3 regions of the Sodalis sp. C49 genome follow, and region 1 is predicted to be linked to each of the others. Evidence: predicted binding sites of a transcription regulator. Region 1 holds the regulator's gene; each other region holds the start of a gene.
The links. The regulator CRP, encoded in region 1, controls carbon source genes, mostly activating them, when cyclic AMP is high. The targets are predictions, from matches to a motif close to ATGTGANNNNNNTCACAT.

Region 2: psiE (phosphate-starvation-inducible protein PsiE) is a predicted target of CRP. The motif match lies at 3,746-3,763, and genes of this name have one in related genera.
Region 3: msrB (peptide-methionine (R)-S-oxide reductase MsrB) is a predicted target of CRP. The motif match lies at 2,548-2,565, and genes of this name have one in related genera.

Annotation. Positions count from the first base shown of each region.
Region 1 covers NZ_CP163303.1:4,190,552-4,198,625, reverse strand. Annotated here, with positions in the region: gene kefB (glutathione-regulated potassium-efflux system protein KefB) at 1-1,021, opposite strand, end outside; gene kefG (glutathione-regulated potassium-efflux system ancillary protein KefG) at 1,014-1,574, opposite strand; gene ABUK12_RS18795 (ABC transporter ATP-binding protein) at 1,707-3,632, shown strand; gene ABUK12_RS18790 (LysE family translocator) at 3,638-4,240, opposite strand; gene ABUK12_RS18785 (YheU family protein) at 4,362-4,604, shown strand; gene ABUK12_RS18780 (phosphoribulokinase) at 4,709-5,578, shown strand; gene ABUK12_RS18775 (OsmC family protein) at 6,211-6,633, opposite strand; gene ABUK12_RS18770 (hypothetical protein) at 6,593-6,781, shown strand; gene crp (cAMP-activated global transcriptional regulator CRP) at 6,949-7,581, shown strand; gene ABUK12_RS18760 (YccS/YhfK family putative transporter) at 7,635-8,074, shown strand, end outside.
Region 2 covers NZ_CP163303.1:4,645,539-4,653,612, reverse strand. Annotated here, with positions in the region: gene ABUK12_RS21045 (acyl-CoA thioester hydrolase/BAAT C-terminal domain-containing protein) at 1-308, shown strand, start outside; gene ABUK12_RS21040 (HD domain-containing protein) at 333-974, opposite strand; gene ABUK12_RS21035 (GlxA family transcriptional regulator) at 1,110-2,075, shown strand; gene ABUK12_RS21030 (hypothetical protein) at 2,280-3,128, shown strand; gene psiE (phosphate-starvation-inducible protein PsiE) at 3,289-3,687, opposite strand; gene ABUK12_RS21020 (OsmC family protein) at 3,936-4,367, opposite strand; gene ABUK12_RS21015 (methyl-accepting chemotaxis protein) at 4,937-6,763, shown strand; gene ABUK12_RS21010 (SDR family oxidoreductase) at 6,779-7,516, opposite strand; gene ABUK12_RS21005 (cupin domain-containing protein) at 7,658-8,074, shown strand, end outside.
Region 3 covers NZ_CP163303.1:1,156,297-1,164,370, forward strand. Annotated here, with positions in the region: gene ansA (asparaginase) at 1-924, shown strand, start outside; gene pncA (bifunctional nicotinamidase/pyrazinamidase) at 938-1,573, shown strand; gene ABUK12_RS05105 (YeaC family protein) at 1,648-1,920, opposite strand; gene msrB (peptide-methionine (R)-S-oxide reductase MsrB) at 2,009-2,422, opposite strand; gene gapA (glyceraldehyde-3-phosphate dehydrogenase) at 2,773-3,768, shown strand; gene ABUK12_RS05120 (D-hexose-6-phosphate mutarotase) at 3,856-4,728, shown strand; gene ABUK12_RS05125 (aldo/keto reductase) at 4,843-5,697, opposite strand; gene ABUK12_RS05130 (MipA/OmpV family protein) at 5,787-6,536, opposite strand; gene ABUK12_RS05135 (PrkA family serine protein kinase) at 6,972-8,074, shown strand, end outside.

The sequences.
Region 1 (8,074 bases):
GGACAAAGGCGAATTCCCCGCCCTGGCTTAGCACGCCGGCGAACTGTAGCCGCACCGAGCTGCGCAGACCGGATATCCGCGCCAGGATATACAATACCGTCCCTTTGACCAGCACCAGGACCGCCAGGCCGGCCACCACGGTCAGCAAGTGGACATATAAAATGCCCAGGTTGAGCGCCATGCCCACCGAGATGAAAAACAGGCCGAGCAGTAATCCCTTGAACGGCTCGATGGCGATCTCCAGCTCATGGCGGTATTCACTCTCCGCCAGCAGCACGCCGGCGATAAAGGTGCCCAGCGCCATGGATAATCCGAGCATATCCATAAACAGCGCCGCGCCCAGCACCACCATGAGCGAGGCGGCGGTAAACACCTCGCGCACATTAGCCATGGCGACATAACGGAACAGCGGCCGCAGCAGGTAGCGCCCGCCCACCAGCATGATAAAAAACGCCGCCACCTTCATGCCGATTTTCATCCAATCGCTCGGTTCGCTGCCGCCGCCGGCCAGGATAGGGATGAGGGATAACGTGGGGATTACCGCCATATCCTGGAACAGCAGGACGGAAAAGCCGAGCTGGCCGCCTTCATTGCGGTTCATGCCTTTGTCGCGCATCAGCTGCAGCGCGATGGCGGTGGACGACATGGCCAGGCCGATGCCGCCAATCAGCGCCGATTGCCAGGTGGCATGGGTCAGGTAAAGAGCCCCGCCCAGCAGCAACGCGGTAAAGAAAAGCTGCGCGGCGCCGACGCCGAAGATCGATCGCCTCAGTTCCCATAGCTTCGACGGATTCAGCTCCAGGCCGATGATAAACATCAGGAACACCACCCCAAGTTCGGAGAAGTGCAGGATTTCGTCCACATCGCGGATAAAACCCAGCCCCCAGGGGCCGATGGCGATACCCGCCGCAAGGTAGCCGATCACCGCGCCTATGCCCAGGCGCTGGGCTATGGGCACCGCAACGACGGCGGCGAATAAAAACAGCACCACGGCGGTCAAAAACGACGGACTGCTATCCAATGCGTTGTCCCCTTTCGTTAAGCGGCTCTTTCAGCCATTGGGCGTATTCGCCGGCATGGCGCGCCAATACGACGGGATCCAGCCTTCTGGCCCAATAGATCACCTGCGGGCGCACCCAATGCATGCGGCACATGGTGGCGGTCAATTCGAACGGGCGTAGAATATCCTCCATGCCGTAGCGGCTGTAGCCGCGGTTAAGATAAGCGCCCTCCGGTTCGCCGGTGGTGATAACCGTTCGCCAGTATTTCCCCGCCAGGGCGTCGCCGCCGATGCCGCTGGCAAATCCGCGCGCCAGCACCCGGTCGAGCCACTCTTTCAATAATGCCGGGCAGCTGTAAGTATAAAGCGGGTGCTGGAACACAATGACCTGATGTTCACGCAATAATTGCTGTTCGTGGTGAATATCAATAAAAAAATCCGGATAAAAGGCGTAAAGATCATGTACGGTGACATGCTCGAGCGACGATGCCGCCTGCAGCAAAATCCGGTTGGCAACCGAATCCTGTGATTCCGGATGGGCATACAACAACAAAACTTTGGGTGGCTGCGCGATCAATTCCCCTCCAAAGCGTCGTCAGGGCGCGGCTTTTCCGCTACCATGCTTCGCAAAGTTGAAACCAGGACAGGTTATCCTGGATAGCATTCAATAATGTTAATTTAACATACTCTCAAACTATGGCGCTTTATGATTGTCTTCTCCTCACTGCAAATTCGCCGCGGTACCAACGTACTGCTGGATAACGCCACCGCCACGGTGAATCCCGGGCAAAAGGTCGGACTCGTCGGCAAGAACGGCTGCGGCAAATCAACATTATTGGCATTGCTGAAGCATGAACTCGGCTGCGACGCCGGCAGCGTGACCTTCCCCGCCAACTGGTCGATGGCCTGGGTTAACCAGGAGACGCCGGCCCTTGACGTGCCGGCGCTGGAGTATGTTATCGACGGCGATCGCGAGTATCGCCAGCTGGAAGCCGACCTCCAGCTCGCCAACGAGAAAAACGACGGCCACGCCATCGCCACCGTGCACGGCAAGCTGGACGTTATCGAGGCATGGACCATTCGGCCGCGCGCCTCGAGCCTGCTGCACGGGCTGGGGTTCAGCCAGGATCAATTGCAACAGCCGGTGCGGGATTTTTCCGGCGGCTGGCGTATGCGCCTTAACCTGGCGCAGGCGCTGATCTGCCGCTCCGATTTGCTGTTGCTTGATGAACCGACCAACCACTTGGATCTGGATGCAGTCATCTGGCTGGAAAAATGGCTGAAGAATTATGACGGTACGCTGATTCTGATTTCCCATGACCGGGATTTTCTCGATCCTATCGTAAATAAAATCCTGCATATTGAACAGCAGACGTTGAACGAATATACCGGCAACTACTCGTCGTTTGAGCAGCAGCGGGTGACCAAGCTGGCGCAACAGCAGTCGCTGTTCCAGCACCAGCAGGAAAAAGTGGCCCATTTGCAGCATTATATCGACCGTTTCCGTGCCCAGGCCACCAAGGCCAAGCAGGCGCAAAGCCGGATCAAGATGCTTGAGCGGATGGAGCTGATCGCCCCGGCCCATGTGGATAATCCCTTCCAGTTCAAGTTCCGTACTCCGGAAAGCCTGCCGAGCCCCCTGCTGAGCATGGAGAAAGTCAGCGCCGGTTATGGCGGGCGCACCATTCTTAATTCCATCAAGCTTAACCTGGTGCCCGGTTCGCGCATCGGCCTGCTCGGACGCAACGGCGCCGGCAAGTCGACGCTTATCAAGCTGCTGGCCGGCACCCTTGAGCCGCAGTCCGGCACCATCGGCCTGGCGAAAGGCATCAAGCTGGGTTATTTCGCCCAGCATCAGCTGGAGTTCCTGCGCGCCGACGAATCGCCGCTGGCGCATATGATCCGGCTGGCGCCGCAGGAGTATGAGCAGGCGCTGCGCGATTATCTGGGCGGGTTTGGTTTCCGGGGCGATAAGGTGACCGAACCGACCGCGCGTTTTTCCGGCGGCGAAAAGGCCCGGCTGGTGCTGGCGCTGATTGTCTGGCAGCGTCCCAACCTTCTGCTGCTCGATGAACCGACCAACCATCTGGATCTGGATATGCGCCAGGCGCTGACCGAAGCGCTGATAGATTTCGACGGCGCGCTGGTGGTGGTGTCCCATGACCGGCATTTACTGCGTTCCACCACCGATGAATTTTATCTGGTGCATGACGGGCGCGTCGCATCGTTTGACGGCGATGTGGAGGATTACCAGCAGTGGCTGGTGGATCAGCAGCGCCAGGCGGCGGCGCAGGACGGCAATGATACCGAGACCCCGGCGCCGCAGACCAATAATGCTCAGGCCAGGAAAGACCAGAAGCGGCGCGAGGCGGATTTCCGCAATCAGACCCAGCCGTTGCGCAAGTCCATTACCCGTTATGAACAGCAAATGGAAAAACGTGGCGCGGAGCTGGCGGCCATCGAGGCCGGACTGGCCGACGCGGCGCTGTATGATATCAGCCGTAAAGCGGACCTGGCCCTGGCCCTGCAACAGCAGGCCAAGGTTAAATCGCAGCTGGAAGAGGCGGAAATGGCGTGGCTGGACGCCCAGGAACAGTTGGAGACCCTGACCCGGGAGTTCGAGTCGCAATAAGCGCGTCAGCGCCAGATCAGCAATACGCAGGCCGCCGTCAGCAGGCCCATGGCGACGTTAAAAGCGATCCAGGCGCGTTTGCTGCGCAGCAGCCGGCCGATAAGGGTGCCGAAGCCGAGCCAGATAACGCCGGAGACGATATTGACGCTGACGATGCCGACGCTGATGGCGCCGACGGAGGTGATATAGGCGCTGCCGCTCAGGCTGAAGCTGGCCACCGCGCCCAGCGCCATCAGCCAGGCCTTGGGATTAAGGAATTGCAGCAGGCCGCCCTGGTAGAAGGGAATGGGCCGGGGGGGCGGCGCGTCGGTTTCCAGTTTTTCATAGGCGGCGGTGGCTATTTTCCAGGCCAGCCACAGCAGGTAAAGGCTGCCCGCCACCTTCAGCATAAAATGCAGGGACGGATAAAGCGTGATCAGGCCGCCGATGCCGAAGGCCACCAGCAGCAGGATACATTGCATGCCGAGCATGATGCCGATCATCAGCGGCATCGAGCGCCAGAAGCCAAAATTGGCGCCCGAGGCGGTAAGCAGCATATTATTAGGGCCAGGGGTAATGGCGGCCACCCAGAGAAACCCCAGCATTGACAGAAAAAGACTCAGTTCCACGTTTTGGCGGCTCCCCGTAAAATAACGCGTATGAAGCTACCAGTGCGCACGGGGATGTACAAGGCATAACAGGTGAAATTTACTCAACACCTTGATTTATTGACTATCGGGACACAATATCGTGATTATTCCCTGGGAACAAATCGATCCTGACACGCTCTATAACCTGATCGAGTCCTTTGTACTGCGTGAGGGCACCGATTATGGCGAGCAGGAGAAATCACTGGCGCAAAAGGTCGAGGATGTAAAACGCCAGTTGATAAGCGGCGAGGCGGTGGTGGTCTGGTCGGAACTGCATGAAAATATCAATATCATGCCGCGCGGCCGGTTTAATGACCAGGCCGGAGATACGCCGGGCGAATAGCGAAGCCCCTGGCCCCTAAGCGCTAAATATGCTAACACTCACTTCTGGGCCTTGATGCCGGGCGCACTTCTTCACGCCGCAATTCAACCAAGCGTAGGGTTACCATGTCGACAAAACACCCCATTATTGCCGTTACCGGTTCCAGCGGTGCGGGCACCACCACCACCAGCCTGGCGTTTCGTAAAATATTCCAGCAGTTGAATATCCACGCCGCCGAACTGGAGGGTGACAGCTTTCATCACTTTACCCGGCCGGAAATGGATATGGCGATCCGCAAGGCGCGGGATTTAGGGCGCCATATCAGCTACTTTGGTCCGGACGCCAATAACTTTGGCCTGCTGGAGCATACGTTTCATCAGTATGGCGATACCGGCCGCGGCCAGTCGCGTAAATATCTGCATACGTATGACGAGGCGGTGCCGTATAACCAGATCCCCGGTACCTTTACGCCCTGGCAGGCGTTGCCGGAACCGACGGACGTGTTATTTTACGAGGGGCTGCACGGCGGCGTGGTAACCGATAGCCATGACGTGGCGAAGCACGTGGATTTGCTGGTGGGCGTGGTGCCCATCGTCAACCTGGAGTGGATCCAGAAACTGGTGCGCGATACCGGCGAGCGGGGGCATTCGCGCGAGGCGGTGATGGATTCGGTGGTGAGGTCGATGGAGGATTATATTAACTACATCACGCCGCAGTTTTCCCGCACCCATATCAATTTCCAGCGGGTGCCGACCGTCGATACGTCGAACCCTTTCGCCGCCAAGGCGATTCCCTCACTTGACGAAAGTTTTGTCGTTATTCATTTCCGTAGCCTGGCGCATATCGACCTGCCTTACCTGCTGGCGATGCTGCAAGGCTCCTTTATTTCCAATATTAATACGCTGGTGGTGCCCGGGGGCAAGATGGGGCTGGCGATGGAGCTGATAATGGGGCCGCTGGTACAGCAGTTGCTGGAAGGAAAGGAAATTAAGTAAACTCGAGGCCTCGGGTGGGAACACTACGCCCGATTCGGCCCCATCGGCATGCTTTCCCTTGAACACGCCAGGATTCGCTGCGGTGTTGGCGGGCCTAGCATACCGTGGGGCGCTCGGTCGGGCGGGAACACCACGCCCGATTCGACCCCATCGGCATGCTCTCCCTTAAACACGCCAGGATTCGCTGCGGTGTTGGCGGGCCTACCATACCGTGGGGCACTCGGTCGGGCGGGAACACCACGCCCGATTCGACCCCATCGGCATGCTCTCCCTTGAACACGCCGGGTTTGAGTGCGGTGTTGGCGGGCCTACCATACCGTGGGGCGCTCGGTCGGGCGGGAACACCACGCCCGATTCGGCCCCATCGGCATGCTTTCCCTTGAACACGCCAGGATTCGCTGCGGTGTTGGCGGGCATACCGTGCCATGGGGCGCTCGGTCGGGCAGAGAAACCATGCCCGATTCGACCCCATTGGCGCGCTCTCCCTTGAACACGCCGGGTTTGAGCGCGGTGTTGGCGGGCATACCGGGCCATGGGGCGCTCGGTCGGGCAGAGAAACCATGCCCGATTCGACCCCATTGGCGCGCTCTCCCTTGAACACGCCGGGTTGGAGTGCGGTGTTGGCGGGCCGGTTAGGCGGCTGGGGCGTGGTGTTCGTCGCGCACTTCAAAGCTGTGGGTCATATTGACCGACGCGCCGAGCATCAGTGAGACCGAGCAGTATTTTTCCGCCGATAGCGTCACCGCCCGCTCCACCGCCTTGTCGGTCAGCCCGGCGCCGGTGACGATAAAATGCAGGTTGATATGGGTAAACAGGCGCGGCGCCTCGTCGCGGCGCTCGGAGGTGAGTTTGACCTCGCAGTCCCGGACGTCCTGCCGCGCTTTGTGTAAAATCGATACCACATCAATGGCGCTGCAGCCGCCGACCGACATCAATACCATTTCCATTGGGCTGGGCGCTTTTTCGCCCGCGTTCCCATCCATCAAAACCTGGTGGCCCGAGGCGGATTCGCCCATGAAAGACAACCCTTCTACCCATTTGACCCGTGCCTGCATTATGATACTCCTGATGAAAAGCTTTCCAGCAGACTACATTTTTGTTGGAAAACTGGCAATGTTACTGAACATACTTCATGCTGAAGCAAGACAACAGAAGACACTGCTTCAAACCTATGCTAAAAACAAGGCTGGATCGGCCTCATGATAATGAAAGGGCAAGAGATCGATCGGAACATCACATTACCAGACCCTAATAAGTTCCCTTACGTCGCTCCGTTTAAACGCGGAGTCAGAGTGAATAATACAAGCGCCGTAACAGGGAATACGATGTCCCGAACCTGGGATAGCGATGACAAAAGAGGATAACAGCGAATGGTTCTCGGCAAACCGCAAACAGACCCGACTCTCGAATGGTTCCTGTCTCATTGCCATATTCATAAGTATCCATCGAAGAGTACACTTATACATCAGGGTGAAAAGGCTGAAACGCTTTACTACATCGTTAAGGGCGCCGTGGCGGTGCTGATTAAGGATGAAGAAGGCAAAGAGATGATTCTCTCCTATCTTAACCAGGGAGATTTCATCGGTGAGCTCGGCCTATTCGAGGAAGGTCAGGAACGCAGTGCCTGGGTACGGGCGAAAACCGCCTGTGAAGTCGCCGAGATTTCGTATAAAAAATTCCGGCAGCTGATTCAGGTGAATCCGGATATCCTGATGCGCCTGTCGGCGCAAATGGCCAGTCGTTTACAGGTAACGTCGGAAAAAGTCGGCAACCTGGCATTCCTGGACGTTACCGGACGCATAGCGCAAACCCTGTTGAACCTGGCGAAACAACCCGACGCCATGACCCACCCCGACGGCATGCAGATAAAAATCACCCGTCAGGAAATCGGCCAGATTGTCGGCTGTTCCCGCGAGACGGTAGGACGTATTCTTAAAATGCTCGAAGATCAAAATCTTATATCCGCGCACGGTAAAACCATTGTTGTTTACGGCACGCGCTGATAGCCCCGTTATACAGGCGTGGTGCTTCGTACCACGCTTTTTTTGCTGACAGTATGTGGCGCCGGTTAATCTACCACCCTGAAGTAAACTATGCCCTGCGGCAAACCATCGTGCTATGCCTGCCGGTGGCCGCCGGCCTGTTATTCGGCAGCTTGCAAAACGGCCTGCTGTTTTCGTTGGTCCCTGCCTGCTGCAATATCGCCGGCCTCGATACCCTGCATAAACGGTTTTTCAAGCGACTGGCCGTCGGCGGCGTGCTGTTCGCGCTGAGCAGCGTGCTGATCCAGGTGCTGTTGGCCGTGCCGGTGCCGTTGCCCTTGGTGATGCTCGGCCTGGCGCTGCTGTTCGGCGTTACCGGTGAAATCAGCCCGCTGCACGGCCGTTTATTGCCCGCCGCGCTTATCGCCGCCATCTTTACCCTGGGGCTGGCCGGCAATGTGCCGCCCGCCGTGCCGCCGCTGCTGTATATTGCCGGCACCGCCTGGTACGGGCT
Region 2 (8,074 bases), 450 kb from region 1:
TGCGCTGCCCGGTGCTGTTGATTTCCGGCGGCGACGATGGATTCTGGCCGTCCACCGACTACTGCCGCCATGTGACCAGGACGCTTAACGATCACGCCTATCCTTACCCCGTTCAGCACCTGGATTATCCCGACGCCGGCCACGCCATTGCCACGCCGTATGTGCCGGCCACGGTTATCGATAAGCCCCATGCGGTATCGGGCATTATCATGGCCGCCGGCGGCACGCCCGCCGCCAATGCCCACGCCTCGGCGGATTCGTGGCACCACAGCCTGGCGTTTATGGCAAAACTGACGCAAAGCCGCTGATCAACTCGCCGCCTTGCGCGGCGGTTACCCTTTCCAGCGCGACGCGCGGATAAGCGCGCAAAAGTCGCCGGGCATAAAACCCGGTTCCTTATCGGCAATCACATCGGCTTTAACATTGCCGAAGGTGGTGTCCGGCTTATGCTTAATGCCGTCATAAAACGCCTGGATAATGTCTTCTTTAAACGCCGGCGTGCGCGGATGCTCGGCCACCACCTGTTCCCGCACGTCTTCCGGGTAGGACGCATAGTTAATGCCCAGTACATCCATCTCCACGCCGGCGGTGACCAGGGCGATTTCCGGCGCCATAAACTCCGGCACCCCCGGCGTGGTATGCAGGGCGATGGCGGTCCAGACCTTATCGATATCCGCCTGGCCGACACCGTACCGGCGCAGGAAATCGCGCGCCGCATCGGCGCCGTCCACCTCAAAACGCTTATCGCAGCTGCAGTGCTCCCGTGTCAGCCCCATGTCGTGGAACAGGCAGCCGATATACAACAATTCTTGATCGACGCGAAGGCCGCGCTGCCGCCCGGCCAGCGCCCCCCAATAATAGGTGCGGCTGGAATGATGAAACAGCAGATCGGATTCGGTGTCGCGCACCAGCTCCGTTGCTTCGCGCGCCATTTTGCTGTCGGGCACGCTGATACCGTTGATGCTGAAAGCCATGGTGATTACCTCCGGTTAATTGACCTGACCAGGGTAATGGCTCATGCTCAGTGTCTTCAATCACCGTATTACGACGATTTGAGACAAAACGCTGACCGGTGCCATGCAATAACCCATTGAGGTACGGAATAGGATATGCGTAAAGAAATAGTCTGCCTCGCGCTGCCCGGCGCGCAGCTACTGGATATTTCCGGGCCGCTGGACGTGTTTGCCGAGGCGAACGCCATCCTGGGGCGCGTGGTTTACCGTATGCGGGTCATGGGGCTGGATCAGCAGATCGTTACCTCATCCTCGGGAGTAAAAATCGTCCCCGACCTGTCGTTGCGGGAGACGCTTACCGGGCCGCTGGATAGCTTCCTGGTGGCGGGCGCGCCGGCGGCGGCGGGCGTTAATCTGGATGCGCACAGCCTGGCGGCGCTGGCGGCCTGCTGCCGGCAAAGCCAGCGTTATGGCTCGGTATGCACCGGCGCGCTGGTGCTGGCGGCTACCGGATTAATGGATGGCTTCCGGGTCACCACCCATTGGGCGGTATGCGGGGAACTGGCGCGCCGCTACCCCGGCGTGCGGGTCAATGGCGATGAAATCTATATCTGCGACGGCCCGCTGCGCACGGCGGCGGGCGTAACGTCCGGTCTGGATCTGGCGCTGCGGATGGTGGAAGAGGATCTGGGCCGCGAGGTGGCGCTGGCGATCGCCGCCAACCTGGTGATGTTTTTCACCCGCCCGGTCGGCCAAGGGCATTTCAGCCGCAGCGGCCGCGCCTCGCTGGCCGGCAGATCGTCCTTGCAGGATATGCAGCGCTGGGCCGTCGCCCATCTCGATGAGGTGAAAAAGGTGAAAACCCTGGCCGATCATATGCAGCTCAGTACCCGGCATTTTACGCGTCTCTTCCAGGAGGCGCTGGGAGTGGCGCCGGCGCGCTGGCTGGAGCAGGAGCGGGTGGCCAAAGCGCGCGACCTGCTTGAATCCAGCCGTCTGGCGCCGAAGGAAATCGCCGCCGCCTGCGGTTTTTCCAGCGTGGATATTCTGCGGCGCGCCTTTTTACGGCGGCTGAAAACCACGCCCACGCAATATCGCCGCTATTATATCGGCCTTGATTGAGCGCAAGGGCAAACCCGCCTGCGCGCGGCCACACCAACGTCGCTACCGCCTAATCAACACGCCTGGCAAGTCCTCCGGGGCAATCTCCTACAAAATTTCAAAGAATAGCGTTCAATCTCTGTACTGATTAAGCGCTTTATCAAAGACACCGGTGATTTATTATACCCACACTCTTTTTATCAGGTGAAACTCAACGGCGGGCGCATGAACAATATCAATTCAACATCCTCTTCCTCCGATACCGCCATAAATGATGTCGCCGCCGCTCGGCAAGCCGGGCCGTTCAATCCGGCATTCGGCTTAAGCGTAACCAATGTCCCGCGGCCCTTTACCGCAATGCGCAGCCCCATACTCCGCCACCAGGAAGGTCCCCCGGCAAAAATCCATAAACCAAACTTCGCCGATGGTGATAATACCCCCGGCAAGGGAAACCCAGGTTTCGCCTGTCGTTCATATGAATGTTTAAAACAAGAACTGCATAAAAAATATTATGATATAAGCGTTTTGCTGCCGCATGAAAAACACCTTTATCTGCCGATTTTGCTCGACGGCGATAGCGGGACGATAGAACTGCTCAAAAATACCACCCTTATCGATGATAGTGATAACCCTGCTTTAAACTTTCACGCGGCATCCGGCAGGCTGTCCATTACAACTGTCACAGATAAAGATGATAATGAATTTAACGATATCCCGTTAAAACTGATGGACCAAATAAATATGCATTATCCTATATTAGGTAATAATTTCTATGCATCTTATTATTGTGAGCCAAATAAAAAGCAAAAAATGTATAAACTGATATTCCCTAAGAAAAATTTTACGGGGGAAAATTTTTATCTGACGTTGGAATGCGCAAATACGGTATTTAATGCCGCATCGATCAATAAAAAATTTTATATTTCATTGGTTATAATGCATTTAAGTAACTATCTAAAGCACGCCGGCTTGCCTGAGCTTAATCATGATGTTATTGACAAATTATTGCAGGGATATCCGTCATTGGCCAATAGCGGCAAGGGGATTTTGCAATGCTTAGCGGCCTATTACTGAAGGCTCCTTGCCCTACCCTCGCCCACCAATGCGCCATGGCGCGTTTTTATCATGTAAAAGCAGGCCGGATGATGTCCGGCGCCGGCACGTTTTCATCCAGGCGACGATCGCCAGGCTTGGGGGAAGCGCTAATCATGGGCAGTCCGCATCACTGACGGGGCTATTCGCGCTTAAGCCGGTTACTGTTGACCAGCCACAGCGTTACCACCAGGATTAATATGGCGGCCGAATAATACAGCGTGTCCTGCGGATCTTTATGATCGACGATAATCAGGCGGATAATCGCCGTGATGCCGATATAGACAAAGTAGCGCAGCGGAAAGTGATACCCGGACTGGAAATACTTCACAATCAGGGCGATAAACTCAAAATACAGAAAATAAATGACGATGCCTTCAATCATCTGGTAGTAAGACGCCAGTTCGCCGTTTACCAGCAACACCCTGGCCAGAAGAACGGTTTCCTTACCCATAAAAACGATCAGGATCGCCGCCAGGAACAGCAGGCCGATATTCAGGATCATTTGCAGCACGGTCGCTATACGCATACCGGTAATCATACCCATACCTCGTCGTGATAGTTTCCTTACGGAAAGACCGGTAAGCATAGCATGATTTTTGTGATGAATATCACATTAAACCAGCGCATCCGGGTACTTGCCTTCAGGCGAGTAAAGGAAGAGCAAGGGGTTTGGCGGCGCGGCGAAACGCGGTATGCGGCGTAGGGAGGGGAAACCCACTGCGTGGTAAAGCGGTGGCGCAAACCCCGCCCTGATAGACGGGGTGCGGATCAGGTCGTGCTGCCGATTCAGTTTTTTAACTGGTAGGTCAGCGTAATGTCAGCCTTTAGGACCTTGGACACCGGGCAGTTTTCTTTTGCCTGCTGGATAATGGCGTCAAATTCCTGTTTATCGATCCCTGGCACTACCACGCTGCTGTCCAGGGCGATTTTAGTGATGCCGTAGCCGCCGCCCACCTTATCAAGGGAAACATCGGCTTTGGTATCAATACTCTGCGCAGTATATCCCTTCTCGCCCAGCATCAAGGATAGCGCCATGGAAAAACAGGCCGAGTGGGCGGCGCCGATAAGCTCTTCGGGATTGGTGCCGGGTTTGCCTTCAAAGCGGGTATTGAAGCCATAGGGTTGCTGGCTTAAGGCGCCGCTTTCCGTGGAGATGGTGCCCTTACCCTGCTTGATATCGCCTTCCCAATGTGCCTGTCCGTGTTTATGAATAGTCATCTGCATCCTCCTGTTTGTTACCCATAGGCTTTTAGTATAGCTACTCTTGCCGGAGGTGGGGAAATCCCAGGCCAATGCGGTCGGGTAGGCGACGTGACATCCACCCGGTTTATTTTTTCGCTCTTTTGTGAAAGCGGCTATTCTATTTCCGCCATGCGGCAGGCGAAAAATAGATGCCCTGTTATTTTATTAAAAAAATAGCGGTAATTATTTCCCAACGTTCATTTGCAATCGGTAAGCCGAGGCATTACCCGTCAAGATTGAGTCATCATCATCTCTTGGACAGTTGCACTATTTTTTTCAGGCATCCGCATATCAGCACGGGCAAAAGACAAAATTTGGGCTTAACGCCATCACGCAAAGCACAGGGTGGCATGAGCGAATCCCCATAATTTCCACAACAACCGCCCTACCGCCGCCGCACCACTCCGCATCGATATTTTTACTGTCCATTCGCTCATTCCGCGGAAAATAACCTAAAGAAGCGGAAAAATTTGCCGATAGCTACGCAGGACATTTATCTCAGGTATTACACAGTTTGATTTGTGACATTTATATGGGAAACAGAAATGACAAGTTTAATAAGTAAAATAAATAGCATTAAAGTGTCACATAAACTTTTTTTAGGCTTCGGCATTGTCTTATTACTGGTCGTTATTGCATCAGGCCTTAGTGTTCAACGCTTCAAGGAAATTCGCGATATTTATGAAAAGACCAATCTGGTTTATAATATAAATATTGATGTTTTCCAGGTTAAAGTCAACCGCGTTAAATACCTTTACTCGTCCGACGACGCGGTGCGTAAAGTCATGGCCGGCTTTATCGATGACGCCGCCGCGCTCACCCACCAAGCCCAGGCACTGTCATGGGATAAAGAATCGATGGCAAGCCTGGATAGCATTGCCCTTTATCTGGGAGATTTTAATAAATCTCTGGAAAACATGGGTGTTTTTTCCAAAAAGATGGTTGCCATCCGCGCCCAGCTGGACGATCTCCATAACCAGGACGCCATAGGCCCCTTTAAAACCGCCTTGCTAAACCAGACGTTTGGCACCGATATGGATAATCAACTCAATGATTTTGTATTAGCCTTTATTTTAATTAAAGACAACTCCTTTAATTTGCAATTAAAAGGCACCGATGAGGCATTAGCCTTGCTGCAAAAAAATTATGCGGATGCAGAGAAAAAATATAACGACTTAGCGATCAGCCTCGCACCGGAAAAGAAGCCTGACCTGGATGCTTTTTGGAGCTACTTTGGCAAGTATAAAGATATCAGCCAGAATTACTATGCCGATTATAAGGATTTAAATGCGGCGGAAAATGGCGTAAAGCTTGCCGGCGATAAGAGCAGCGCTGCGGTCAAAGTCATTATTAATATCGTGAAAGAAAAAAATGACGCGCTGGCGTATGGTTCTTCAAGCATGACCATTATCATCGGCCTGATTGCGGTGGTCTTCGGTATTCTCGTCTCCTGGTATATCACCCGGCAGATTACCCGGCCGGTGCTGAAAAATCTCGCGGTTGCCGAGCGCATTGCCGACGGCGATCTCACCGCGTCGATAACGCCTGAAAGTCATGATGAACTGGGCCAGCTTACCGCCGCCATGGCGCGCATGAACGCCAAACTGCGCACCATCATTTCCGATGTGCGCGACAGCGTCGGCACCGTGGCCTCGTCGGCGGCCAAAATCGCCACGGGCAATACCGACCTGTCTTCCCGCACCGAGCAACAGGCCGCCGCCGTGGTCGAGACCGCCGCCAGCATGGAAGAGCTTACCTCAACGGTGAAAAACAACGCCGACAACGCCAGACATGCCAGCCAGATCGCCGGCGAAGCCACCCACAATGCCCATCAAGGCGGCGAAGTGATGAAAAATGTCGTCAGGACCATGGACGACATCTCCCTGAGTTCGAAAAAAATCACCGATATTACCGCCGTCATCAACAGCATCGCTTTCCAGACCAATATCCTGGCGCTTAACGCGGCGGTGGAAGCGGCGCGCGCCGGCGAGCAGGGCCGTGGGTTCGCGGTGGTGGCCAGCGAAGTACGCAATTTGTCGCAACGCAGTTCGCAGGCGGCGAAAGAGATCGCCACCTTAATAGGCGAGTCCGTCTCGCGCATTGACGTGGGCACCAAACTGGTGGCCCAGGCCGGCGATACCATGGAGCAAATCGTCGCCTCGGTTTCGCGCGTCAACGACATCATGGGCGAGATTTCCTCGGCCTCGGAGGAGCAAAGCCACGGCATCGAACAAATCGCCCGGGCGATCAGCGAGCTGGATACCACGACCCAACAGAACGCCGCTCTGGTCACCGAGTCCTCGCTTGCCGCCAACACGCTGGAAGACCAGTCGGCGGTGCTGGAGGAACTGGTTGCCAGCTTCCGTTTATAGCGGCCGCCTTGCGGGTTAACCCTGCGCGGTGGGACGCACGATAATCTCGCCCACATCCACATCGGCGGGCTGTTCAATGGCAAAGGCGATGGCGCGCGCTATCGCCTCAGGCGCAATGCCGAACGTGTTCATGGACTCTTCGATCCGGGCCTTGACGGCCGGATCGGTGATGGTCTGCGCAAAGTCGGTACGCGTCATACCGGGAGAGATGACCGTGACCCGCAGCGTTTCCCCCGCCTCTTGCCGCAGCCCTTCGGAGATGGCGCGCACCGCCATTTTCGTGCCGGCATAGACCGCCATGGTCGGTACGATACGATGCGCGGCGGTGGACGCGGTGTGGACAAAATGGCCGAAACCCTGGGCGCGGAACACCGGCAGCGCGGCGGCAATACCATACAACACGCCCTTGATATTAATATCGATCATCGCCTCCCAGTCGTCTACCTTCAGTTCGTCGAGAGGTGAAATCGGGCCCACGCCGGCGTTGCCGATCAAAACATCCAGCTTGCCATACCGTTCGCACGCCAGGTCGACAATACGCGCCACATCGTCGCGCCGGGTGACATCGGTTTGCAAACAGGCCGCGTCGCCCCCCTCGGTTCGTATACGGGTTGCCAGCGCCGCCAGCCGCTCCGGCCTGCGCGCGCCCAGCACCACTTTAGCGCCGCGCGACGCCAGCAGCAGCGCGGTCGCCGCGCCGATACCGCTGCCCGCGCCGGTAATAATCACCACTTTACCGTTGATTTGCGACATGAATACGCCTCCACCTAATTCGCCATCAAAATCGGCGCGGCCTTGCCGGGCCACGCCGGGGACAGAAGGCATCATGGCGCCCGCCGGCCGATTAATCTATAATCAATTCCCCGCTATTTATCATCGATCGTACGGAATGTTATGGACCCGTTGTCGGATGTGTTTTCCCTGTTGAAAGCTAAAAGCCTACTTTCGGCGCGCATTGAGGTGCACGGTCCCTGGGCGATGCGTTTCTCCGGCCTGAGCCATATCAAATTCGCTGGCGTGTTGGAAGGATCATTCTGGCTGTGGAGTGAAGACGGCATGCCGCCCGTGCATATCATGACCGGTGATTTTTATTTGCTGACGCGCGGCCAGGACTATTGCACCGGCAGCGATCCCACGCTGGCGCCGGTTGATGGCCGGGAGGCCCTGGCGAAAAACCTTGGCGCAGACGGTATCGCGCGTTATGGCGACAGCGGCGAGAAGGTGAGCGCGGCGGGCGGACGTTTTATTTTTGCGCACGACACCGGCACCCTGTTATTGAAGCTACTGCCGCCGGTGGTTCATGTGCCGGCG
Region 3 (8,074 bases), 2.5 Mb from region 1:
CAGCGTCAGCTGGCCCTGATGCCGGAATTCTATCGCCCGGAAATGCCCGATTTCACCGTGCATGAATACACGCCGCTGATCGACTCCTCCGATATGACGCCCGACGATTGGCAACATATCGCCCAGGATGTCGCGGAAAATTATCATCGCTATGATGGGTTTGTTATTTTACACGGCACGGACACCATGGCGTTCACCGCCTCCGCGCTGTCGTTTATGCTGGAAAACCTGAATAAGCCGGTGATCGTCACCGGATCGCAGATCCCGCTGGAGGAACTGCGATCCGACGGCCAGACCAATCTGCTCAACGCGCTGTACCTGGCGGCCAACTATCCCGTGAATGAAGTCAGCCTGTTTTTTAACAATAAGATGTTTCGCGGCAACCGCGCCACCAAAGCCCACGCCGACGGTTTCGACGCGTTTGCCTCACCCAATTTGCCGCCGCTGCTGGAAGCGGGCATCCATATACGCCGCATGGCCTCCCCGCTGCCGCCCGGGGGCGACGGCGTGCTTATCAGTCATCCGATCACGCCGCAGCCGGTCGGGGTGGTCACGCTTTATCCCGGCATTTCCGCCGATGTGGTGGGCAATTTTTTACGCCAGCCGGTGAAAGCGCTGATCCTGCGCTCCTACGGCGTGGGCAACGCCCCGCAGCACCCGGCGCTGCTGGATGAATTGCGCCAGGCGGTGGCGCGCGGAAGCATCGTGGTCAACCTGACCCAATGTTTTTCCGGCCGGGTCGATATGGGCGGCTACGCTACCGGCAACGCCCTGGCGCGGGCCGGCGTTATCAGCGGATTTGATATGACCGTCGAGGCCACCCTGACCAAACTGCACTTTTTATTGAGCCAGTCGCTGCCGGCCGCCGATATTTGCCGTCTGATGCAGCAAAACCTGCGCGGGGAGTTAACCGTTAAAGAGTGAACGGGAGAGATCTATGAACAGCGCCTTACTGTTGATCGATTTACAAAATGATTTTTGCCCGGGCGGCGCGCTGGCGGTCGCCGAGGGAGACGCGGTGATAAGCGTCGCCAACCAGGCGATGGCCTTTTGCCGCCGGTCGGGTTTCCCGGTGGCGGCCTCGCTGGACTGGCATCCACGCCAGCACGGCAGTTTTGCGGTCAACGCCGGCGCCCGGGTGGGCGATACCGGCATGCTGGACGGTCTCAGCCAGGTATGGTGGCCGGTGCACTGCGTACAGGATACCCCCGGGGCGCAGTTGCACCCGCAGTTGCATCAGCAATGGATTGATAAGAAGATCCTCAAGGGCCGCCAGCCCGAGATAGACAGCTACAGCGCGTTTTTTGATAACGGCCATCGCCAGCAGACCGAGCTGGATGACTGGCTGCGCGCGCTGGATATCACCCATCTGACGGTGATGGGGCTGGCGACCGACTATTGCGTAAAGTTCACCGTGCTTGACGCGCTGTCGCTGGGCTATCGCACCGACGTGCTCACCGAAGGATGCCGCGGCGTCAACCTGGACGCCGGCGACAGCCAAAGGGCGCTGGAGGAAATGCGCCGCCACGGCGCCAGGCTGGTGACCCTGGATGAGATGATGCGCGGCGTCTGAGCGCGAAGCGGCGCCGGCGAAGGATAGGCGTTTCCCGGCATGGTGACGCGGCAGCGCCTGCCGGGGTGGCCGCGCTATTCGGGCTTGATACGCGCCACCGGTCGCCCGGTCAGTTCCTCAAGCAGCTCGCGCTTGCTTTTCATCACGATTTGCCCGTCGGTGCCGATGCTCATATGCTCCGGCTGATGATTATGACGGGCCTGCCACAGCATCACCATTTGCAGGCAGTTATCCTTTTGTTCGGCGGTCAGGGGAACGCCGTCGGGCCATTTGCCCAGTTCCACCGCCGTTTTCAGGCGCTGGTAGATGTCAGGCGTCAGGTTAGCCAGTAGCGCATCAACGTCCACGATTTATTCCTTATCATAAGAATAATTAGCTGAATCGATAAAGCTTGCCTCCGCCGGCAGCGATACGCGCGGGTGTGTTACGTGCGAATCAGCCGTCGATTTCTTCGCCATTTTCCTGGTCCTTAAAACGCAGCGAAGCGGAGTTAACGCAAAAACGGGCGCCGCCGGGCTGCGGCCCGTCCGGGAATACGTGCCCAAGATGGGCATCGCAATTGCCGCAGCGGATCTCCACGCGATGCATACCATGGGAGTTGTCGTCCAGATAACGGATGGCGGACTCGTTAACCGGCTCGTAAAAACTCGGCCAGCCGCAGCCGGAGTCATATTTGGTTGCAGAAAAAAACAGCGGCGCGTTGCAGCACAGGCAGTGGTACTGGCCGGTGCGCTTATTTTCCAGCAACTTACCGCTATAAGGCGGCTCGGTGCCCCGCTCCTGCGTGACGTGGCGCTGCATATCGGTCAGATGGTCGGGGACGATGCGATCGGGATCATTTTTAGCCATACGTGCGATTCTCAGGCGGTGAATGAATGATAAGGGTTTTGAACCGGCTTATTATAACAAATAATTAACAACACCGGGATGATTTTTAGCTTAAACTAGAGGGCGAGAAACGACGTGAGCGGTAAGTGTGATGCATGTCACATTTAGCTGCCAGGTGCAGTTTAAATGGCGGGCTACGGCCCCCATCTTATTCGTAGCTGTGCGGGCGGCGGAACGGACAATTTACGTTCAAATGGTGTGATTACGTTTGATTTGCAGCAATAATTGACACGATTCCGCTTGACGCTGCGCGAGGTTTTTGTAAGTTTACAAGTAACCTTTTATTCACTAATAATTAGCTGGTGGAATATATGACTATCAAAGTAGGTATCAACGGTTTTGGCCGTATCGGCCGTATTGTTTTCCGTGCTGCGCAGGAACGTGACGATGTCGAAATCGTCGCCATCAATGACCTGTTAGACGCCGACTATATGGCTTACATGCTGAAGTATGATTCAACTCACGGTCGTTTCGACGGTACCGTGGAAGTGAAAGACGGCCATCTGGTTGTAAACGGCAAAACCATCCGTGTTACCGCTGAGAGAGATCCGGCTAACCTGAAATGGGGTGACGTTGGCGTTGACGTGGTTGCAGAAGCCACCGGCATCTTCCTGACCGACGAAACCGCCCGCAAGCACATCACCGCCGGCGCTAAGAAAGTGGTCCTGACGGGCCCTTCCAAGGACAATACCCCGATGTTCGTCATGGGCGTGAACCATAAATCCTATGATGGCCAGGATATCGTGTCCAACGCTTCCTGTACCACCAACTGCCTGGCGCCGCTGGCCAAAGTCCTTAACGATAAATTCGGTATCGTTGAAGCGCTGATGACCACCGTACACGCCACCACCGCAACGCAGAAAACCGTCGACGGCCCGTCCCATAAAGACTGGCGCGGCGGCCGCGGCGCGTCCCAGAACATCATTCCGTCCTCAACCGGCGCCGCCAAGGCCGTGGGTAAAGTTATCCCCGAGCTGAACGGTAAACTGACCGGCATGTCCTTCCGTGTTCCGACCCCGAACGTTTCCGTTGTCGATTTAACCGCGCGCATTGAAAAAAGCGCAACGTATGAAGAAATCTGCGCAGCGATGAAAGCAGCGTCCGAAGGCGAACTGAAAGGCGTAATGGGCTACACCGATGAAGACGTGGTTTCCACCGATTTCAACGGCGAAAAACTGACGTCGGTATTTGACGCCAAAGCCGGCATCGCGCTGAACAAGAATTTTGTAAAATTGGTAGCCTGGTACGATAACGAAACGGGTTATTCCAATAAAGTACTGGATCTGATTTCCCATATCGCCAAGTAATCATTGTCGATAAAGAACGGCTTATGGGGCGACAGCAATGTCGCCCTTTTTATTTGATTCCAATGCTTAACTTCACAAGGCTCATGTATGCATAACTCTGTTTTTGCGTTACCCGTCAAAGAGCAGCTCTCATCCTCCATCAGCTTGCGTCAGATGGATGAACTGCCGGTTATCGTCATCGATCATCCGCGCGTCAAGGCGGCGGTTACCCTGCAGGGCGCCCATTTGGTGGCCTGGCAGCCCGCAGGCGAAGAACCGGTGCTGTGGTTAAGCGACAGCAGCGAATTCAAGGATGGCGTGGCCATTCGCGGTGGCGTGCCCGTCTGCTGGCCCTGGTTCGGCAAGGTAGCCAGTCCCAACCATGGTTTTGCGCGTATCCTGCCCTGGCATCTCGACGTCCATCAGGAAAACGATCAGCAGGTCACTCTGTCCCTCAGCCTGCACGACAGCGCCGTTACCGAGCAATACTGGCCGAAACCCTTTACCCTGACCGCGACATTTGTCCTGGGCCGCACCTGCAGCATCGAACTGGAAGCCAAAGGCGATTTCCAGAACACCGCCGCCCTGCACAGCTATTTTAATATCAAGGATATTAACGACGTCAGCGTAAGCGGACTGGGCAACAGCTATATCGACAAGGTGAACGGCGGCGTTACCGCGCAACAGCAGGGCGACGTCACGTTCAGCGGCGAAGTGGATCGGGTATATACCCACCCGCAGGACATCAGCCTGATTAACGACCGGGGCAATAAACGCGTCATCGAAATCCATCATCACCACTACAGCGACGTGGTAGCCTGGAATCCCGGCGCGGAATTGGCGAAAAAAATCAGCGATATCACGGACGAGGGCTATAAAACCTATGTTTGCGTGGAAACCGCTCGCGTCAATAAACCGCTGGTAGCCACGCCGGCCGCCCCCGCGCGCCTGGCGACGGTTATCAGCCTACGTAAAGCCTGACCGCGGCTTACGGCCCCATGGCGGCCAGGGCCGCCCACGCTAAACTGCAGCGAACCTGTTACCGGGAAAGCGTGCCGGTGGGGCCGGGCCGGTCCTCTCGGGTCGTCGCTAAGATCAGACGATATCCAGATGGGTTTTGCGCTGGGGCGCGGGAAACGCGCGATCCAATTCATCAAGGTGCGCCGCGCTCAATACCACCTCCAGCGCCCTGGCATTCTCCTTCACATGCGCCCGGCTTCCCGCCTTGGGAATAGCAATCACCCCCGGACGCCGTATCACCCATGCCAGTAACACCTGGGCCGGCGTAAGCGCCAGTTCGCCGGCGATACGCTGTACCGCCTGATTGTCCATCAACCCGTTACGCAGCTTGCCGGCCTGCGCCAGCGGACAGTATGCCATCACCGGCATTCCCCGTTCCTGGCACCACGGCAGCAGATCGTACTCAATACCGCGCGAGGCCAGATGGTACAACACCTGATCCGTCATACAGGCATCGCCGCCCGGCAGCGACCACAGTTCCTCCATATCCGCCACGTCCAGGTTCGACACGCCCCAACGTTTGATCTTTCCCGCCTGGCGCAGCGTCTCCATGGCGGCGATGGTATCGGACAACGGAATGCCGCCGCGCCAGTGCAATAAATACAGATCAAGATAATCGGTTTGCAGACGGCGCAGGCTGTTTTCGCATGCCGCCTGCGCCTTGGCGCCACCGGCATTCTGCGGATAGACCTTCGACACCAGGAACACCTCTTCGCGCCGGCCATGTATCGCCCGGCCCACCACGCGCTCCGCGCCGCCGTCGGCGTACATTTCGGCGGTATCAATCAGGCTCAGCCCCAGGTCGAGTCCATACTGCAACGCGCGCGTCTCAGCCTGGATATCGCTGGACCGTTCGCCCATATACCAGGTGCCCTGACCTATCGCGGGCAGGGTATGCCCATCGGGAAAAATCACCTGTTTACTGGCCATAGTTCCTCCTGTTGTATAAAACACCGCGGGCGCACCTGATTGGTGCGCCCGCGCATAAATGCACCCCAATGAAGCATGGTGCGCACCATTTAAAAGCGGTAGGTCATCCCTACCCCGATAAGCGTCGTCGCGCTGGCATTCACCATCGGACTATCTTTCACTTCATCGCTCAACCGGGTATAGCGCGCCATCAGCGAGGCATTCCAGTTTTCGTTCAACGCGTAAACCGCCGTCAGCTCCAGGTACGGCGACCATCCGTCGTCGGCCTGGTATTCCGCCAAGCCGCTGCGCCTGGATTCATGCCGGCTGACGCCATAATAGTAATCGTTCTGGTTATCGCTGGCCCAGTTGGCGCCGATGCCGGGCAACAGGGTCAACCGGTCGAATGTAAAAGGATAAAGATAAGCGAGATCGGCGGTAAATCCATCGCTGTTATCCAGGATATCGCCCAGATAGGATGCGCGAACTATGCCCCATTGCGCCGTATACTTATAGCGCAGCCCCGCCATGGCGGTTCCGCGCCGCTTATCCAACTGCTTCATATAGCCGTAATCATTGTCGCTGGGCTTGAAGCCGAACGGCGAATATTCGGCCGTCAGCGACAGCTGGTTCTGCGCATCCTTCCACAGATAATAGCCGGCGCTCAGGCCTTGCAGGTAGACGCTGTCCCCGTCATAGTTAATGATGGGAAACGGGATTGTTCTGTCGTCGGCGCCTTTATAAGGGCTGGTGGCGTGCAGCGCGGATGCGCCCACGGACCAGGTGCCGGCCATTGCCACCGGGGCGCAGAGGCCCAGGGCTACCGCGAGACTCAGTAAGGATAATGGGTGAGTTTTCACAATGGATGCTTCCCGTAGTGTTAAAAAAACGAACAAACCGCAATATAAACGTGAAGTGTAAAGTAAACCAACGCCGTTTGCCGATTATTTACAGAAAAGAACAATTAACGTCTAAATTATATCCTAATTTTATATACACTATGCCAAAATCGGTCCACAGCCCTACAGGCCGCGCCACACAGGGCTTTGGTAAAAAAACGTTAACTGAGTCATTGATATATCTTAAAAAAAGCGGTAACACATAAATGACATTTGCCAGATGCCAACTAAACTTTATTATAGAGAAAGGTTTTTCCTGAGAGCGGTAACAATAAAGTGCAAACAAAGTTGGCATAGTGGTTGCTGTACTTAGGAGAGATCGATTTTTTCAGGAGCACTAAATACTTATCCTAGCTCCTTTTTAACCTGTGCTAATAACGAAGGACGGGCATCGCTATGAACATATTTGACCAGTATCGTCAGCGCTACGAAGCTGCCAAGGACGAAGAGTTCACACTGCAGGAATTCCTTACCATCTGCCGCCAGGATCGCAGCGCATTCGCCAACGCGGCGGAAAGACTGTTAATGGCCATCGGTGAGCCGGTCATGGTCGACACCGCCCAGGAGCCACCGCTTTCCCGACTGTTTTCCAACCGCGTTATAGCACGCTACCCCGCCTTTGAAGAATTTTACGGCATGGAAGAGGCTATTGAGCAAATCGTGTCATATCTCAGGCACGCGGCCCAGGGACTGGAAGAAAAGAAACAGATCCTGTACCTGCTCGGACCGGTTGGCGGCGGTAAATCTTCCCTGGCCGAGCGTCTCAAGGCGCTGATGCAGCGGGTGCCCATCTACATCCTGAGCGCCAACGGCGAGCGCAGCCCGGTCAACGATCATCCGTTATGCCTGTTCAACCCGCAGGAAGACGCCAACATCCTCGAAAAAGAGTATAGCGTGCCGCGCCGCTATCTCGGCACCATCATGTCGCCGTGGGCGGCCAAACGCCTGCACGAGTTCGGCGGTGATATCACCCGTTTTAAAGTGGTCAAGGTCTGGCCGTCCATTCTAGAGCAGATAGCCATCGCCAAGACCGAGCCGGGCGATGAGAACAATCAGGACATCTCCGCCCTGGTCGGTAAAGTCGATATCCGCAAACTGGAGGACCACGCCCAGAACGATCCCGACGCCTATGGCTATTCCGGCGCCCTTTGCCGCTCCAACCAGGGCATCATGGAATTCGTCGAAATGTTCAAGGCGCCGATCAAGGTGCTGCATCCCCTGCTGACCGCCACCCAGGAAGGGAACTATAACGGTACCGAAGGTATCGCCGCGCTGCCGTTCAACGGCATCATTCTCGCCCACTCCAACGAATCGGAATGGGTGCAGTTCCGCAACAATAAAAACAACGAGGCGTTCCTTGACCGTGTCTACATCGTCAAAGTGCCTTATTGCCTGCGGGTTTCGCAGGAAATCAAGATCTACGAAAAACTGTTGGTCAATAGTGAGCTGTCGGAGTCGCCCTGCGCGCCGGGCACGCTGGAAACGCTGGCCCGTTTCTC